DNA from 2 places in the Brevibacillus sp. GCM10020057 genome. Region 2 is predicted to be linked to the other one. Evidence: riboswitches for the same ligand, from Rfam matches in the RefSeq annotation. Region 2 holds a riboswitch; the other holds the start of a gene.
What was found. Region 2 has a riboswitch for S-adenosylmethionine ahead of ACFSO0_RS02105 (MetQ/NlpA family ABC transporter substrate-binding protein). Riboswitches for the same ligand answer to the same signal wherever they lie in the genome.
Positions count from the first base shown of each region.

Region 1: linked by a shared signal. The riboswitch ahead of metK (methionine adenosyltransferase) and the one ahead of ACFSO0_RS02105 (MetQ/NlpA family ABC transporter substrate-binding protein) in region 2 are both predicted to bind S-adenosylmethionine.

Region 1 covers NZ_JBHUJW010000018.1:88,837-92,046, forward strand. The annotation lists gene ACFSO0_RS05440 (sensor histidine kinase) at 1-254, opposite strand, end outside; gene metK (methionine adenosyltransferase) at 732-1,937, opposite strand; SAM riboswitch class I at 2,077-2,179, opposite strand; gene ACFSO0_RS05450 (hypothetical protein) at 2,233-2,682, opposite strand; gene ACFSO0_RS05455 (S8 family peptidase) at 2,701-3,210, opposite strand, start outside.
Region 2 covers NZ_JBHUJW010000006.1:60,044-63,253, forward strand. The annotation lists gene ACFSO0_RS02100 (MATE family efflux transporter) at 1-1,169, opposite strand, end outside; SAM riboswitch class I at 1,508-1,611, shown strand; gene ACFSO0_RS02105 (MetQ/NlpA family ABC transporter substrate-binding protein) at 1,742-2,575, shown strand; gene ACFSO0_RS02110 (methionine ABC transporter ATP-binding protein) at 2,613-3,210, shown strand, end outside.

The DNA of each region.
Region 1 (3,210 bases), on a different contig from region 2:
GTGTAATCATGAAAATTGCGGCTGACCATTGCCAGGCGATTGCGCGACTTGCGATACGCCAGCTCCAGCGCATCGACCTTTTCAATCACTTTGGAAATTTCCTGACGCAGTTCATGCAAATCCATCTTCAGCGAATTGCCTTGCTGTCTGGCATGTTCGGCTATATCAAATATTTGTGTTTTGCTTGTCTCTACTGTTTCAATTGTTCGTTTAATGACTCCATCAAGCATGCTAATGTCAATCGCCTGGTTCATGACTGCTCTCCTTCAAACACATTTTTCGATTTTGTGAACAGCTGATGGAGGCCCGTTTCATCCACATCCGCCATACTGCGTCATCGTGTGGATCTTTCTGGTTTGCCCGGCTTCTGAAGGCCATGACATTTGGCTTAAACAACCAATGCTTCTCTTATGATTATAGACGTACCTACATGGGGAAAAGGTTGCATTTGCACCCCATCTTTTTTCTGACTTTTCTTTCCTTTTTCTCCCATGAATAGCCGAACGGATAAAAAGATTGCAAACTTCAAAAGGAAGAGCCTCTTGTTCCGCAGAAAGCCCCTCCTTTTTCCTCACTAAATATTCGACATCGTCTTACAAAATCCTCCGTAAGCCTTTCCCCAATTACTGGACAAAGCTGTCCGAACCGGGCGCGCGGCGCCCATGCATCTGCCGCGAAAAACAAAAAAGAGCCTGATTGCGTAAACCAGGCTCTTCTCCGTCTACTGCTTCTTATTTTGTCAAAGCTGCCGCGTCTTGCTTCAGCGCTTCTGCCTTGTCTGTTTGCTCCCAAGGAACATTCAGGTCGTTGCGGCCGAAGTGACCGTATGCAGCTGTTTGTTTGTAAATCGGACGACGCAGGTCCAGTTGCTTGATGATGCCAGCAGGACGCAGGTCGAAATGCTTGCGAACCAGTTTCACCAGATCTTCTTCGGAAATCGTTCCTGTGCCGAAAGTATCGACCGCGATGGAAACAGGTTGCGCTACCCCGATTGCGTACGCCACCTGAACTTCGCATTTGTCAGCGAGGCCAGCTGCCACGATGTTTTTCGCGACGTAGCGAGCTGCGTATGCACCGGAACGGTCCACTTTGGTCGGATCTTTCCCGGAGAACGCGCCGCCGCCGTGACGGGCATAACCGCCGTAAGTGTCTACGATGATTTTGCGGCCAGTCAAGCCAGCGTCCCCTTGTGGTCCGCCGATGACGAAACGGCCAGTCGGGTTGATGAAGTATTTGGTGTCTGCATCCAGCAGTTCAGCTGGAACGACAGGCTTGATTACATGCTCCATCAGGTCTTGCTTGATTTGTTCCAGAGTGGTTTCCGGAGCGTGTTGGGTGGAAATGACGATCGTATCGATACGAACCGGCTTGTCGCCATCGTATTCAACCGTCACTTGTGTTTTTCCATCCGGGCGCAGGTACGGCAGCGTGTCGTTTTTGCGAACTTCGGTCAGACGACGAGCCAGTTTGTGCGCCATGCTGATTGGCAGTGGCATCAGTTCAGGCGTTTCGTTGCAGGCAAAACCAAACATCAGGCCTTGGTCACCAGCACCGATCGCTTCGATTTGCTCGTCAGTCATTTTGCCTTCACGCGCTTCCAGAGCCTGGTCTACACCAAGGGCAATGTCAGCGGATTGTTCGCCGATCGCAGTGATGACACCGCAAGTATCTGCGTCAAAGCCGAATTTCGCACGATCGTAGCCGATGCCGCGGATCGTATCGCGAACGAGCTTTTGGATGTCTACATACGTACTGGTAGTAATCTCGCCAGCAACCAGAACGAGACCCGTCGTCACGGATGTTTCGCAAGCGACGCGTGCATTCGGATCTTTGGACAGAATGGCATCCAGAATGGAATCGGAAATTTGGTCACAAATTTTATCCGGATGTCCTTCTGTGACGGATTCCGATGTGAACAGACGACGACCTTTTTGCAAAGCCATGAGAAAATACCTCCTTTGACCTCATACAAATAGTGTGGTAGCCGAGTCAGGATTTTATCGACGTAAACGCATGAAAAAAACCTTTTCCAACTTGCTGGAGGAAAAGGTTTGAGCGCTTTTTGCTTCCTTCATCCTCTTATCGGCCAGAACAGATGCCTGTTCTGCTGGTTAGCACCGCGCTCTCGTCGGTTGCCGGGCTTCATGGGGCCAGTCCCTCCGCCTGCTCTGGATAAGAGTATCCATTACGGATTATAGAATAATTGTTTTTGTCTATAGTGTCAATAGACTTTTATCGAAGAGCGTATTTGCCGCGAACCATCACGTGAGAAATGCCGTCGTAGCCCGGTGCGAGACGCAAGCCGCGGTTATCGGAACGGGCAATCAGCAGCAGATGGTTCGTGCCGACGACGGCTCCGCCCCGCAGGTCTACGCCCGCTGTCAGATCAGTCAGGCCGTCTCCCTTGTCGCCTGCCACAGCCTGTACCTTGCCGGTGCGCACGATAAACTCGGTCCCTTCAAAGCCGTACAACGTCTGCCCCGGACTTACCTCCACGACAGTCAGGGTGCTTCCTCCGCCGCTGGCTGCCTGAATCTGCTGGTCTACGTAGCTTTTCGTCACGACCGGATCGTCTACCGAGCCCGGCACGCCTCCTACCCCGTCTGCCATGGCCTGGGAGGCGAAAATCGCCGCCCCTCCAATCGCTGCGGCCAACAGACCTTTGGTGACTGGTTTCATCATCGTTATCCTCCCCAGTGGTTACATTTTATATGCCTTCGCAATCAATACGACGACCTCTGCACGAGTGGCGATCCCTTGCGGCCTGAACATCGAGCCGTAGCCGTTCAGCCAGTTTCTTGCGGTGAGCGCTTCAATCGCGGGCGATGCCCAGTGGCTGGTCGGAACATCCCGGTAGCTGGACGTGCTGCGCGTATAGAGCAGGACGTTATGCGCGCGGGCAATCATCGAGGCCATCTCGGCTCGGGTAATCGGCTGATCCGGCTTCATCTGCCTGTTCGGGTAGCCCTTCATGATGCCTACCTGATAAGCGATGCCCATGCTGTTGTAAGCCCAATGCTTTTTCGGAAGGTCGCGGAACGTGGATTTGCCCGTATAGGCGGACGGAACCGGCAGTCCGCTCGCACGCATCGCCTGAATCAGCATGGTCGCAAACTGTGCCCGCGTCACCGCCGCATTTGGCTTGAATGTCGCGTCTGCAAACCCTTTGACAATGCCCCGATTGCTCAAACGAACGATCTCGGCACGCGC
Region 2 (3,210 bases):
GTCGTGGTCACATCCTTGTAACCGCGAAGCACCCCCTGGATCGGAGCGGCGATCGCATCGGAGATCAGGAACAGGATGGAGTACATCAGAAACTGCCGGGTGAGACGCAGCACCGCCTCGTCCGTCGTGTAGAAGCCAGCCACCTGCTCGTTGAAAAACAGGAGCCCGATCCCGAACAAGAGCGCCAGCGAAATGGCGGTTCCGATTCCCAAATAGCTGTATTGGCGGGCATCCTTGAAGCGGCTTGCCCCCACCTCGAAGCCGACCAGAATCGTCAGTGCCATCGAAATGCTAAGCGGCACCATGTAAATAAACGATGCGAAGTTCAAAGCGGCCTGGTGCGCGGCAATCGTGACGGTGTTGTACTCGCTCATGAGCAAGGTCACGGCAGCGAAAATGCTGACTTCAAAAAATATCGAAAACCCGATCGGCAGCCCCAGCTTGAGCAGCTCCTTCCAGGCAGACAAGGAGATGCGGTACAGCTTCGTCAGCAGTCCGTACTCCACAAACGGCTGCACCCGACCGACGACGAACAGGCTGATCGCGAGGATGCACCAGTACGTGATGGCAGAAGCGTAGCCTGCGCCGACTCCGCCCAGACGTGGAAACCCGAAGTTGCCGAAGATGAGCACATAGTTCAGCAATACGTTGATCGGAAGCGAAAACAGCGTGATGAACATCGTGACACGCGTCTCTCCGAGTGCGTCGATAAAGCAGCGAATGACTGTATAGAGGAACAGGGGCACGACACCGATTGCGATGGCGTGCAGGAATTCGCGGGCAATTTCGTGTACGCTCGGCTCCAGTTCCATCATGCGCAGCACCGGATTGAGCGCAAGCCCCCCAAGCACGATGACACCGACGGCAATGGCGATTGCCACGTAAAACGCCTGGACGACGGTAAACGGAACCTGCTCCCGCCGATTCGCCCCCACCATTTGCGCCACCAGCGGCGTCACCGCCATTAAAATGCCTGTCAAACCGGCTTGCACCGGAGCCCACAGGCTCGCTCCGATCGCCACTCCCGCCAGATCAACCGGGCTGGCGTGTCCGGACATGATCGTATCGAAAAACGTCATCGAAAAAAGAGCAATTTGAGAGATCAGGATCGGCAGCAAGACACCCAGAAATTGCCGCCATTTTTCCTTAATCGAAAAGGTTTCGTTCATTTTCTGTATTTCCTCGCTCTGTATGATTTTGTAAACATACGAAATAGTATTATAACAAACAGCGAGTCCTTTACGCAAAAGGAGTATTTCCCAGCCGGACAATCGACCGGAGGACCACCACCGCCCCGCTCCTGCACTTAAAAACCGCAACGCCGGCTTTGTCCGGCACCTGCCACCCTTCGGACACACTCTCAAGAGCGCATGCGTATTTTGGTTCAATCACCAATTACTTTTTGTATCAACGAAATCACACGAATTGCATTTGACAGTATGAAAAAAGCGAGTTATAATCCAACTATTCAAATCGGAATTTGAATTTTTCAACTGCATATCCTGATCTCTTATAGAGAGAGGCGGAGGGACTGGCCCTGTGAAGCCTCGGCAACCTGTCTGCAGCAGATATGGTGCCAAATCCAGCGGGAGAATCCCCGGAAGATAAGAGAGGATTCCGAGACTGCTCGACCAGGCAGTCTGCGACCTCTTCTTCCGGAAGAGGTCTTTTGTTTTGGTCCTGTCGGTTTTTATTTTTCAAAATATAAAAACTCATCAGACAAAAAAGGAGAGAAACCATCATGAAAAAAACAGGTCTTCTACTTAGCTCCATCTTGCTTGCAGCCTCCCTGTTGACAGCTTGCGGCGGCAAACAGGAAGCGGCCCCTGCTGCAAATGGCGGCGCGGCTGCTGAACAGACAACGATCAAGGTCGGGGTCACTGCCGGACCGCACGAAGAAATCCTGAACAAGGTCAAGGAAGTGGCAAAAGCGCAAGGACTCGACGTACAGGTAGTCGTCTTCAACGACTACGTGCAGCCCAATCAGGCTCTCGATAAGGGCAATCTGGATGCGAACAGCTTCCAGACGATTCCGTTCCTGGACAAATTCAATCAGGACCACAAAACCAAAATTGTCGAGATTGGCAAAACCGTAACCTTCCCGATGGGGCTCTACTCTACCAAGCACAAAAAAGTGGATGAGATTCCGGAAGGCGGCGTAGTCGGCATCCAAAACGACCCGACCAACCGCGCTCGCGCTCTGCTGCTGTATCAGGCTGCCGGACTGATCAAGCTCAAAGACGGCGTCAAAGACAACGCAACACCGCTCGACATCGTGGAAAACCCGAAAAAACTGGAATTCAAGGAACTGGAAGCGGCATTCCTGGCGCGCTCCCTGAACAACGTGGAAGTAGCGAGCATCAACACCAACTTTGCGATGGAAGCGGGCTATTCTCCGAAGAAAGACGCGATTTTCTCTGAAACTTCCGATTCTCCGTACGTCAACGTCATTGCTGCCAATGAAGCGAACAAAGACAATCCGGCTCTGAAAAAACTGGTTGAGATCTACCGTTCCGAAGAAGTGAAGAAATTCATCAACGAACATTTTGAAGGAGCTGTGCTCCCATCCTGGTAAGCAACACTCATTATCGAACAACAAGGAGACTGGAGAGATGATACAGCTAACCAACATCCATAAGTCGTATACGGTGGGAAACAAGCAGGTGCAAGCCTTGAAGGGCGTGACACTGAACGTGGAAAGAGGCCAGATTTTCGGCGTGATCGGCTTTAGCGGAGCGGGGAAAAGCACCCTGCTCCGCACGATCAACCTGCTCGAAAAGCCGACCAGCGGTTCCGTCGTCGTGAACGGCCAGGATATGCTTGCACTGAAAGAAAAAGAATTGCGCATTGCCCGCAAAAAAATCGGGATTATCTTTCAGCATTTTAACCTCTTGTCCTCCTATAACGTCTTTGACAACGTGGCAGAGATTTTGCGAATGAACCGGGTGCCCAAAGATGTCATCAAGAAAAAGGTAGAAGATCTGCTGCGTCTGGTTGGTCTCGCGGACAAGGCGCATTCCTATCCGTCCCAGCTGTCTGGCGGCCAAAAGCAGCGCGTCGGCATCGCCCGCGCACTCGCTACGGACCCGGAGATTCTCTTGTGCGACGAAGCCACATCCGCTCTCGACCCGCAGACCACGGATTCCATCCTGGAGCTTCTGCTCGACATCAACCGGAAATTCAACTTGACCATCGTGCTGATTACGCACG